4 regions of the Paenibacillus sp. FSL F4-0122 genome follow, and region 1 is predicted to be linked to each of the others. Evidence: predicted binding sites of a transcription regulator. Region 1 holds the regulator's gene; each other region holds the start of a gene.
What was found. Region 1 encodes Rex, which represses fermentation and respiration genes when NADH is low (regulators of the CRP and FNR family bind a similar motif). Its sites were predicted from a motif close to TTGTGAAATATTTCACAA; they were not measured.
Positions count from the first base shown of each region.

Region 2: a site for Rex is predicted at 1,327-1,344, ahead of scfA (six-cysteine ranthipeptide SCIFF). Genes of this name have one in related genera too.
Region 3: a site for Rex is predicted at 1,730-1,747, ahead of MHH49_RS10160 (cytochrome ubiquinol oxidase subunit I). Genes of this name have one in related genera too.
Region 4: a site for Rex is predicted at 1,574-1,591, ahead of MHH49_RS29435 (DUF1641 domain-containing protein). Genes of this name have one in related genera too.

Region 1 is NZ_JBBODI010000001.1:4,753,867-4,757,052, reverse strand. Features, by position in the region: gene MHH49_RS20660 (amidohydrolase) at 1-1,087, opposite strand, end outside; gene MHH49_RS20655 (redox-sensing transcriptional repressor Rex) at 1,074-1,727, opposite strand; gene dinG (ATP-dependent DNA helicase DinG) at 1,858-3,186, opposite strand, start outside.
Region 2 is NZ_JBBODI010000001.1:1,515,041-1,518,226, reverse strand. Features, by position in the region: gene ltrA (group II intron reverse transcriptase/maturase) at 1-1,079, shown strand, start outside; gene scfA (six-cysteine ranthipeptide SCIFF) at 1,370-1,519, shown strand; gene scfB (thioether cross-link-forming SCIFF peptide maturase) at 1,642-3,036, shown strand.
Region 3 is NZ_JBBODI010000001.1:2,373,459-2,376,644, forward strand. Features, by position in the region: gene MHH49_RS10145 (S1C family serine protease) at 1-646, shown strand, start outside; gene MHH49_RS10150 (cold-shock protein) at 1,066-1,266, shown strand; gene MHH49_RS10155 (cold-shock protein) at 1,359-1,586, shown strand; gene MHH49_RS10160 (cytochrome ubiquinol oxidase subunit I) at 1,809-3,186, shown strand, end outside.
Region 4 is NZ_JBBODI010000001.1:6,667,289-6,670,474, forward strand. Features, by position in the region: gene MHH49_RS29430 (NAD(P)/FAD-dependent oxidoreductase) at 1-957, opposite strand, end outside; gene MHH49_RS29435 (DUF1641 domain-containing protein) at 998-1,441, opposite strand; partial or broken gene MHH49_RS31280 (DUF2785 domain-containing protein) at 1,642-2,485, opposite strand; gene MHH49_RS29450 (nitroreductase family protein) at 2,707-3,186, shown strand, end outside.

The DNA.
Region 1 (3,186 bases):
TCATCCCAACAGCAAGTCTACCTACATTATTTAAAAAGATGGACTGGGCGCCATATTCTGTAGCCATACGTAGAGCTTCTGGAGCTGGAACAGCCGTTGGATCACCGCTGACACCCTTATGAATGAGAGCTGCAAGCCGCATCTCTTCAAACATATCCAAGTTATTGTTGCTGGCCGCGCCATCCGTGCCAAGAGACACCTTCACACCAGCTTTTAGAAGATCAGTAACCCGAGCCACTCCGCTAGCCAGCTTCAAATTACTGCCCGGATTATGAGAGACACCCACATTATGGCGAGCCAAGATCTCAATCTCTTCATCATTTAAATGAACACCATGTGCAACTATCGAGGGACGTGTGAACATTCCAAGCTTCTCTAAGTGAGCTACAGGACGCAACCCGTAATCCGCCACATTTTGTTCCACTTCACGTTTCGTTTCGGACATATGCGTATGCATCGGTAAATCCAGATCATGCGCTGCCTGCACGAACTTAACCAGGAAGTCCGGAGGGCAAGTATAAGGGGCGTGCGGCGAGATCATAGTAGTAATTCTACCGTCCGCCTTTCCATGCCAGTTACGGGCAAAAGAAATCGCTTCCGCAAGCTTGTGATTCTGTACATCCTCTGGACATAACCCGATCACACCACGCATCAATACGGAACGGATACCTGATAACTCAGCTACCTCAGCTACTCGGTCCATATGATCATACATATCGAGGAAGGTCGTAGTTCCACCCTTCAGCATTTCCAATACAGATAAGGAGGTTCCCCAGTATACATCATCACCGGTGAACTTTTCCTCCATCGGCCACATTTTCTCCTGAAGCCACACTTGTAGCGCTAAATCATCTCCATATCCACGCAGCAAAGACATCGCCGCATGACCATGTGTGTTTACAAGTCCAGGCATGAACAGCAGACGACTGCCATCAACCACTTGCACTCCAGCTTCCATCTGAGGCTCTTCTTTTCCTATGTAAGTGATTAAATCATCTTCAATAGTCATATATCCACTCAGAACCGGCTCATCCGTTCCCGGAGTCAGAAAATACCCGCCCTTAATTATCGTTTTATTGCTGTTCATGTTCGCTTTCTTCCTTTCCATCCCGCAAGTAATAAGCAAGACTTTGCAGATCAGTTGTAAAATCAGCTGCATGCACCCGGATATTCGGTGGTGTCTTCAGAATCACAGGGGCAAAGTTCAAAATCGCTTCAATCCCAGAAGAAATGAGAATATCTGCTACATTTTGAGCTTCTGAATCAGGTACGGTAATAATGGCAATGCGAATACCTTGCTCACGAATCGTGCTGCCTAGTTCATCCATTGGTTGCACAGTAAGGGAGTTGATCTTACGTCCAACCTTAGGAGCGTACGAATCAAATATAGCCGTGATTTTCATTGTATCTTTAAGATATGCATTGTAATTAGACAAGGCATGTCCGAGATTACCTGCCCCTACTAAAGCTACATTAAGCTGTTGATCCAGCTTCAGAATATGACGGATTTTCTCAATAAGATACGTTACATCATAGCCGATACCTTTTCTGCCGAAGTCACCAAAATACGCTAAATCCTTACGAATCTGTGCGGGATTAAGATCAAGCTTTTGTCCAAGTTCCTGAGAGGAAACTGTTAATATTTCGCGATTCTGGAGATCATTCAAAAAACGCAAATACACAGGTAGTCTGCGAACAACGGCTTCTGATATTTTATCCGATTTCATATTTTTCCTCCTAAAAATAGTAATGTTCTTGTGAAAATCCATATTCAAACGTATACCTCTCCTTATTAAGGGCGGTACTGTAACTTACCGCCCTTAAGGATAAGGAGGAGCTAAACTGAAGACGAGCATTTTAAGAAGCGCCGCCATCCTCTAGCCATTCCGCTATGCGGGGGACCATTTGATCAGTCAGCATATGCTCCATTTTGGGACCAGGCAATGAATAAAGGAAATACTTCCCGTAATGAGATTCAATAACCCTTGTATCATAAACAATAACTATTCCGCGATCCTGCGCCGTGCGAACCAGTCTTCCGAATCCCTGCTTAAAACGAATAACCGCTTGAGGAACAGATAATTTCATGAACGGATTCTTCTTCTGGGCCTGCAATAACTCCGACTTCGCTTCCGCCAACGGGTGATTCGGTGGTTGAAACGGAAGTCTCACGATGGCCAGGCAAGTCAGTGCTTCACCTGGAATATCTACACCTTCCCAGAAGCTGCTCGTCCCCAGCAGAACGGATGCTGCACTGTCCTGAAAGCGGCGGATCAGCTTGCTCCGGCTGCCACCTTCCACGCCTTGACCAAGCACCGTAATCTCTTGTGAGGCCAAAGCCTCTTTAAGCGGATCATATACCTGACGCAGCATTTTATAAGAAGTAAACAGAACCAGCATCCGCCCACGTGTTGTTTTGGCAGCTTCTGCTAACGACTGTACGAGTGTATCGACAAATCGAGCATCGCCCACACTGCCCTTCACACTAGGAAAATCACGCGGTATAACTAGCAGCGCCTGCTCGCGATACTTAAAGGGAGATGGAAGGAGTGAGGTCATTAGACGTCCCTCTTCCGCAGCTTCGTTAAGTCCGAGATTATCAATCATAAACTGAAAAGATTTATCTACAGACAGCGTCGCCGAGGTAAGCACGATGCTTTTTTTCTTATCGAAGAACAACTCTTTAAGCTGGCTGCTAACATCCACAGGGACGGCATACATCTGCAGTGATTTGCTGCGGTAATTTCCATTTGCCTCCAGCCAATATACTACATTATCGTCATTCAGCCCCATAAAGAATCTTACTTGCTCACGTATGGAAGCCAAATCCTTAAATAAACCGCTAATATCAGTAACAAGACTGTCTGCTGAGGATTGGCTTTCCTGGTCACGCATCTCATTAAGCATTTTATCACCCTTACGGATGATGTCGCTTAACGTCAGATTCATAGTGTTCTCAAGCGCAACTAATTCATCCCAATCCTTCGGCTTACGGGCGGGAAGCAAACGCATAACCAGTTGTCCCGCTTCCCCTGCTGCCGCATCACTGCGTTCCGGCAAAAGGCTGAACAGCTTGTCGCTGAGTGCATCCCAGGTTTCTTTGACAGTAAGCAGATCCGGGTAGATCCGATCGATGACTCCGCTCCATTCTGAAGCCTCTTCACTGCCTGACGACTGTAAGATCTG
Region 2 (3,186 bases), 3.2 Mb from region 1:
GAGTCGAAATCCCGAAACCCGGTGGCGGAGGTGTTAGGTTACTAGGAATACCTACCGTGACAGATCGAATGATTCAACAAGCAATCGCGCAGGTGTTAACTCCATTGTTTGATCCAGAGTTTTCCGACCATAGCTATGGATTCCGTCCGAAAAGACGAGGGCATGATGCGGTGAGGAAAGCTCGAACCTTTATGAAAGAAGGATATCGATTCGTAGTCGACCTAGACTTGGAGAAATTCTTTGATCGCGTCAACCATGACCGACTGATGATGAAGATTTCGGAGAAAGTGGAGGACAAGAAAGTTCTCCTGCTTATCCGCAAATATCTTCAGTCAGGTGTGATGGAGAACGGGTTAGTAACCCCGACAACGGAAGGTGCCCCGCAAGGCGGTCCACTGAGTCCGTTATTATCTAACATTGTCCTAGATGAGCTCGACAAAGAACTCGAGAAACGTGGGCACCGCTTCGTTCGTTATGCGGATGATTGCAATATTTACGTGAAAACGCTAAGAGCAGGAGAGAGAGTCAAGACAACGGTCACCCGATTCATCGAGACGAGGCTAAAGCTGAAGGTGAACCAAGTAAAGAGCGCGGTAGACCGTCCCTGGAAACGAAAGTTTCTAGGATTTAGTTTTAGTGTGGACAAAGAACCAAAGGTGAGAATTGCGAAGCAGTCCTTACAGAGAGTCAAGGTTCGAATACAGGAGATATCCTCTCGAAAGAGATCGATGAAGATGGAAGAGCGAATCAAGGAACTAAACCACTACCTCATGGGATGGTGCGGTTATTTCTCGCTGGCGGATACCCCAAGTACCTTTCGAGATATGGATAAATGGATACGAAGAAGGCTACGAATGTGCCTCTGGAAGCAGTGGAAGACCCCTAGAACCAAAGTCAAAAGACTTATATCCTTAGGGGTACCTAAGGATAAAGCCTATGAGTGGGGAAATACCCGAAAAGGGTATTGGCGAATTGCAGGGAGTCCAATTCTACAACATGCATTGAATAACCAATATTGGGAAGCCAATGGATTAAAGAGTGTATTGGACAGATACAACTCCTTACGGAATATTTCATGAACCGCCGTATATCGAACGGTACGTACGGTGGTGTGAGAGGTCGGGGGCTAGCCGCCCCCTCCTACTCGATTTCACTTTTTTAGTATTGCTCTGACTCTGGTTCCCGCTACCGCATCCTACGATCACAAGCATGAACGGCTGCACGAAAATTAACGTTGATAATTATGTTTAAGCCCTCTCTACTCTGTTAGGTGACGGGCATCATAGACGTACTTACGTGAGGTTGCTACGATGTTCCATGGAAATTAAGTGAAAGTGATCACAAGAAATTAAAGAAGGAGTTATTTATCGTGAAAAGAATCGTAACACTAAGCACCCGCAAACTGATGGATACCGCAAAACACGGCGGATGCGGCGCATGCCAGACCTCTTGCCAGTCCGCTTGCAAAACTTCCTGCGGCGTTGCAAACCAGAAGTGTGAAAATGCAATGAACAGATAGGATTCGGAATTTTACCGCCCATTGCTCTGCTGATGGGCGGCTATTTTTAAGAAATGGATACTATCCCTAAAGGATGGCAAGGCCGTTTCTACTTGTGTGCAAAAGGAGCTTGATTAGTAAGTATGATTCATCAATATAAACTAAACGGATACAATATCGTGCTCGATACCTACAGTGGCTCGGTGCATGTTGTTGATGACCTAGCATATGAAATTATAGCGGATTATGAGAAAACCTCTGCCGAAAAAATCGTGACAACGCTGTTGGAGAAATATAAAGATGATTCAAGCATTTCCGAGAGCGACATTCGAGAAACCATCGCGGATATCGAGGCGCTTAAAAATGATGGTCAGCTTTTTACAAAAGATGAGTATGAGAACCTCTCGCTTGATTTAAAAAAACGAAAAACTTATGTTAAGGCACTCTGCCTCAATGTTGCGCATACCTGTAATTTGTCATGCGACTATTGCTTCGCTAGCCAAGGGAAATACAACGGAGATAGGGCAATCATGAGCTATGAGGTTGGACAAAAAGCTATCGATTACCTGCTTGAAAATTCGGGTCATCATCGAAACCTGGACATCGACTTTTTCGGCGGGGAACCGCTCTTGGCCTGGAAAGTGGTTAAACAGATCGTAGCTTATGCAAGAAGCAAAGAACAAGAATACAAAAAGAAGTTCCGCTTCACCTTCACGACGAACGGGATGCTGCTGAACGATGAGGTCACCGAGTTTTTAAATCAGGAAATGTATAATGTCGTATTAAGCCTGGATGGAAGAAAAGAGGTTCATGACCGACTTCGCCAAACGGTTAACGGAAAAGGCAGCTACGATCATATTCTTCCAAAGTTTCAGGAATATGTTCGTAAGCGCGGAGACCAAGAGTACTATGTACGAGGAACTTACACTCGTAACAATGTCGATTTCACCAACGATATATTTCATATCGCAGACCTTGGTTTTGACAAAATCTCGATGGAACCGGTTATCTGTGATCCAAAGGAACCCTATGCACTTACCGAGGAGGACCTCCCGGAGATATACAATCAGTACGAAATTCTCGCCAAGGAAATGATCGGGCGCGGTGAACAAGGCAAGGGGTTTACCTTTTATCATTACATGCTTGACCTCTCGGAAGGACCTTGCATCCAGAAGAGAATCACTGGCTGTGGTTCGGGAACCGAATATCTTGCTGTCACCCCTTGGGGAGAGCTTTTTCCTTGCCACCAGTTCGTAGGGGATGAAGAGTATAGCATGGGGAACCTCTGGGATGGCATCACAAAGCCTGAGCTGCAATGTCAATTCCAAGAGAGCAACTGCTACTCGAAGCCGGAATGCAAGGACTGCTGGGCTAAACTCTACTGCAGCGGTGGTTGTCCTGCCAATGCACTGCACGCGACGGGTTCCCTCGTCGGAACCTATGACTTCAGCTGTGACGTCTTCCGCAAAAGAGTCGAATGTTCCATGATGGTAAAGGTGGATGAATCTATTAGAGCGATGGAAGGGCAATCTAGCTAATTAAAATAACGGATCAATAAACCATAACCGAGAAATAGACACTTTTAAATAAAGTGTCCTTTCTCACCCGTGCGGAAGTGTCAGTTCTGATTCAGCGGCTGCTGCAGAAGTCGGGCCTTATTGATTAAATCGTGATGAATAACGGAAAAG
Region 3 (3,186 bases), 2.4 Mb from region 1:
AGGTGAAACGGTCATTGCTATCGGTAATCCGCTAGGACTTGGTGATACATTGACCTCGGGGATTGTTAGCTATACTGAACGGATGGTTCCCGTATCCCTTAATCAGGATGGAGTATATGACTGGGAACAAGAAGTGATACAGACCGATGCGGCGATTAATGAAGGAAATAGTGGCGGCGCGTTAGTGGATCTCGATGGCAAGGTCATTGGAATTAACACGATGAAGATTTCAGACACGGGTGTAGAGGGTCTGGGTTTTGCAATTCCTGCGAATCATGTGATAGATATCGCTAATGAGCTGGCTGAAAAAGGGCATATTGCACGTTCGTACTTGGGTGTATATTCAGTTGATTTAAACAATCCGTACGTTCCACTAGCAGAAGATCAACGCAATGAATTGAACCTGCCGAACAGTGTTAAGGATGGAGTAGTTGTTCTAGAAGCCGTTGGCCCTGCGAAGGAAGCTGGACTGCAATTCAATGATGTCATTACCAAATTTAATGATCAATCCATCATATCTACCCTTTCTCTTCGCAAGTACTTATATAATCATACGAAGATCGGTGATGATCTGAAAATTACTTACTATCGAAACGGCGAGGCCAAACAGGCAACAGTTAAACTTCTTGAAAAACCACAGGAATAATATGCTGGAAGTCGGTATATAATGATATAGCAGTTACGACAAGTAGAGCGGACTACCCCTTCGATTCCGAGGGGGTACCTTCTTGAAAAAGCGGATAAAAGTAACGTTTTTGGGAAAGCTATTTTTCTAAAACCATGATAATTATGCCAGAAAAAGGATCTATTTAGGGAATAAACACTAAGTGGCAGCCCTTACATTGGAAGGTAATACTTATTAGGGCAAAACCGGATATATTCGGATGCTTGCTTGCCTTTGCTAATCAGGTGTGGTAATATGATATCAATCATACATTTAGTCCCTAATTCTCGCATTGAAAAGGGCTGTCATATTTGGTAATACAACCTTTTTCAATGTGTGAATTTTTTCTTTGTTTGAAGATAAAAAGAACATATTAATTTAAATTTGTGGAGGTAACACACATGCAAACAGGTACAGTTAAATGGTTCAACGCAGAAAAAGGATTCGGATTTATCGAAGTTGAAGGCGGAAGCGACGTATTCGTTCACTTCAGCGCAATCACTGGCGACGGCTTCAAAACTTTGGACGAAGGCCAACGCGTTGAATTCAACGTTGTTCAAGGCAACCGTGGACCACAAGCCGAAAACGTTGTAAAACTGTAATAATAGAAGAAACCGTCCCAGCTTGTGAAAGTTGGGACGGTCTTTTTATATCTAGTTACTCACTATTGACTTACAGGATGGGAGGAACGGCAATGAACTACCGGAAGAAACCTTTGGAAGAAATACCGGAAGAAAATACCGCAATTTGGGCATGTACCAATGAGGGATGCAACGGATGGATGAGGGATAATTTCGCATTTGAACATGCGCCTTCTTGCCGTCTATGTGACTCTCCAATGGTTCGCAGCACGAAGATGCTACCCCAATTGCTTAATTCGAATGGCGATCTCAAATCGCTGAAGAAGGGTATTTCCATCTAACCAATACCTAAATGAGTCAAGCATTTAATAGAACGACGAACCACTCAAGACGGGTAAACCGTCTTATTTTTTTTGCTTTCTTTATGCTAAATTGTGATCTTTGTCACAAATCATTTGAATTTCACCGTTAAATGACTATCTTTATGTGACATTTATCACAAAAAGAAGCTTAAATTTTTGACAGAATATAATTAACGAAAAGGGGAGAAGGAAGGGACAAATATGGATACAGTAATGCTGTCGCGTATACAATTTGCGTCGACGACAATATTCCACTATTTCTTTGTACCGGTATCAATCGGACTAGCGCTCTTGATTGCAATCATGGAGACAATGTACGTTAGAAAAGGTAATGAAGAGTACAAAAAAATGGCGCAGTTCTGGGGAAAGCTATTCCTCATCAATTTTGCAGTAGGGGTAGTTACAGGGATATTGCAGGAATTTCAGTTCGGGATGAACTGGTCCGATTATTCACGTTTTGTGGGTGATGTATTCGGGGCTCCACTTGCAGTTGAGGCATTGGCAGCCTTTTTCCTGGAGTCTACTTTTATTGGGATATGGATATTCGGCTGGGATAAGGTTTCCAAGCGAGTACATTTACTGTCCATCTGGCTGGTAGCATTCGGTACGATGTTATCTGCATTCTGGATTCTAGCGGCTAACTCTTTTATGCAGCATCCTGTGGGTTTTGAGATAAATAATGGACGTGCAGAAATGAATGATTTCTTCGCGCTTATTACGAACGGACAATTGCTGGTTGAATTCCCACATACAGTACTGGCTGCTTATGCAACAGGTGCTTTTCTTGTAACAGGTATTAGTGCTTATAAAATATTGAAGAAACAAGAGGTTTCTTTCTTTAAGAAGTCTTTTCAGATTGCAGCTATCGTAGGGATTATTTCTTCTATTGGTGTAGCTGTTGCTGGTCACGCCCAAGCGCAATATTTGGTTGAAACTCAACCAATGAAAATGGCAGCTTCCGAAGGACTGTGGGGTAAGAGTGGTGACCCGGCACCTTGGACCGTATGGGCAAACATTGATCCAGAGAATCAAATCAGTACTGGAGAATTTCAAATTCCTTATATGCTGAGTTTCCTTTCATACAGTAAATTTTCCGGTGAAGTTAAAGGTATGCTTGAGCTGCAAGCGGAGTATGAGCAAACCTATGGCCCCGGTGACTATATTCCACCTGTACGTACGACATTCTGGAGTTTCCGGATCATGGTTCTAGCAGGAACGTTAATGATTGTATTGGGAATGTACGCTATGTACTTAATGTGGCGCAAAAAAATGGACCGTCCGAACACTTGGTTTATGCGGTTCATGTTATGGGGCTTGTTGCTTCCTCCGATTGCGAATACAGCCGGTTGGGTTATGACCGAATTCGGGCGTCAGCCATGGACGGTATTCGGACTGATGACAACGGAAGACAGTGTGTCGCCTAATATTACAAGTGGTCAAGTTCTGTTCTCCGTGATTTCTTTTACAACGATTTATTTAATTCTAGGATTAGTGTTGGTCGGATTGTTTATTAAAGTGATTAAAAAAGGTCCTTATGCGATGGATAACGATCACGGCGATTCGAATGATCCATATAACG
Region 4 (3,186 bases), 1.9 Mb from region 1:
TTCACCCATTTGCCAAGCGATTTGAGCAGTTGGAGGGTATGGACGTCCATCTTCTGCAAAGACCACAGCGCTGTCACCAGCAACGAATACATCTTTGTGGGAAGTGGATTGCAAGAACTCATTCACCGTTGCACGACCGCGGTTAACTTCAAGACCGGATTCGCCGATGAGTGGATTTCCTTGTACGCCACCAGTCCATACAAACGTGTTAGCAATAATTTTTTGACCGTCTTTCAAGTCAATCGCATTGCCTTCTACATTCGTAACAGGAAGACCTGTCAAGAATTGAACACCACGTTTTTCCAAGCTTGCTACAGCACGTTCGATCAATGCATCTGGCAATACTGGAAGGATTTTAGGACCTGCTTCAACGAGCATAAGCTTAATTTCTTTAGGATCAACGCCATATTTTTTAGTAAGTGTAGGCAATACATCCGCGATTTCACCAACAAGCTCAACGCCGGTTAAGCCGCCGCCACCGATCAGGATGTTTGCATCTGCTTCATTTTTCGATTTCGCATATTCACGAATACGATCCTCAATATGTTGATGAATTTTGTTAGCATCTGCAGCTGATTTCAATACCATACTGTATTGTTCAAGCCCTGGAATGCCAAAATAAGCTGTAGTGCTGCCAAGACCTACAACAAGCGCGTCATAAGTTAGTGTCACACCATCAGAAAGAACAATTTGTTTGTTCTCCACAGAAAATGAATTAACCTTCGCGATTTTCAGGTCAATATCTTTACCTGCGAAAAGCTTAGTTAGAGGCATAGCAACAGCACCCTCTGCAACACTACCTGCTGCAAGACGATGCAATTCTGTGATGATTTGGTGGGTAGGATACTGATTAACTACAGTAATTTTAGCTTCATCTTTTTTGAGATACTTGCGTACGGTTAAGGCGCTTAGTAGACCACCATAACCTGCTCCTAGAATGACAATATGTTTAGACATGATGTTTCCTCCGTCCCTTACGTATAAGATATGAAAATGATTATTTCTGCTTACTGCGTTCTCCAGCAACTTGAAGGTATGCATTTACGAAACGGAAAAGCTTTTGCGCTTGCGGATCTTTCAACAACTTCATAAGACCAAAAAGACCAATAACTTCGTTACTTTCATTCGCACGATCTTTTGCTTCGATCACTGTAGCTGCCATATTCTTCGCGGAATGCACTACAGGTTCAGCAAGTTCTTTAATTGCACTTACCGTATCACTTTTCAAGACATCATCCGCTGCGACAGTTTGCACAAAGTCATAGGACTTTGTAAGCACGCCAACAAGCTCAGTTAATTTTGGCAGCTGTTCCACCAAGACTGTTAATGATTCCTGAACTTCTGGTTTCAAGAGCTGCTCTAGAACATCCATTTGTTCCTTGCTAACAGCTACTTTTGGTGATTCTTGTTCAGGTTGTGTTTGAGTGATTGATTCTGACATATCCAAATCTCCTCTGCAATAAGCTTTGCTGCTTAATAGTAATGAAAAACATAAGAACTTTTAACGCCATATTTCTATTATAGCACTTATCAAGTTATAAATGTCACAAAGTTTTTGAATTTCCATAAAATTTTGTGATTTTTATTACATTATAATAAATTATTTAAATTACCAGTGTTAATTAAAACCGTTTGAGTGAATTAATGTACAAATTCATTCAAATTCTTCTCAGTTTTCAATAAAACATCCACAATGTCCATATTCTTCTCTGTTAGAAGTAACCTGAAATAAAGAGAACGCAGGAAGTTCTTTGTATTTATTCGAGTAACGTACTGGCTGTGGCTTCTAGGCCAACTGCCACATTGCGCCAAGTTGAGAATCCAATCGGTTATAGACTGCTGTGGAAGTAAATGATGATCGATGATTGTAACTATAATAGTAGCAATCCGTTCATCTTCTTCCTCCCTGAATATGTATTGATCGTTATAAAGCATCTTTTGAACAACTGTCAGAACCTCTTCCCGCACCTCGGCATCACTCTCCGAGCATAAAAACCAGCTCATCCAAGGCGTCTGCGCCATGTGCTGCTGCGTGTGCCCAGCCTTCTTTTTCCATATAACCTCTTAAATCCCGTTCTTCCTTATAATAACGAATTAAACCCTGCTTCACCTTTGTAAATTCAGAGCTATCCAATATAGCCTTTTCCCTATGCCGCTGGAGAATAAGAGCAACAACCAATACAGAAAATGTTCTTGTATACACCGTCTGATCTTCTTTGTTCCCAATGTGATAAAATAGATGCTGCTCGTCAAGGAGTATCCACAGCAGTTCACGAAGCTCCGCATCATTAAACCAATGTTTCTCATTAATCCATTTGTAGAATGTGGAATAAATCAATTCATCACGCAGCACAGGCTCGGGATCTCCTAAATGCTCAAGCATCAACTTCACATAATCCTTTATGTCCTGTCCACTTCTAAGCTCGTAGTCATTCTCTTCGATTCTTTGTAAATCTATCATCAATCGTTCTCTACTATTAATCAATTTATCCACCCTTTCATTCACCGTGTTTTTACATATCCTAATATCCTAATTTATGTCCTATTTTTTGACAACAGGGTATTCAAGATTAACTTCAATAAATTTTATCATTGACGAATTTTATAGGCTGTGTTATTTTGAGTTAGTAACATTTAGTTAGTACATTTACAAATATCAGGTGTTTATATTTTACAACCGAACACATACACAACGGAGGAATACTTATGAGCGCTTTTACAGACTTGATTCAGTCCCGCAGATCCGCTATGAATTTTGTGGAAGGGGTCACCATCCCTCAGAATGAATTAGAGGAAATGTTCTCTTACGCCAGATTGGCACCATCGGCCTATAATCTACAGCATACAAATTACAAAGTGATATCTAACGAGAGCTTAAAAGAAGAAATTCGCGAAGCGGCTTACGGCCAATATAAAATCCATACTGCTTCAGCAGTTATTGTAGTGCTAGGAGATAAGCATGCTTATCAGCAGGCTCCAGAAATCTATGGCGGGCTTAAAGCTTTAGGAGCGATGTCACAAGAGGAATATGATGAGCAAATAGAGATGATTAACAATGCTTACATTGATAAGGATGCTTTTCAAAGAGATGAAGCAATACGTAATGCCTCTCTCTCGGCCATGCACTTTATGCTGATCGCCAAAGATAAAGGCTGGGATACCTGCCCGATGATCGGCTTCGATGCT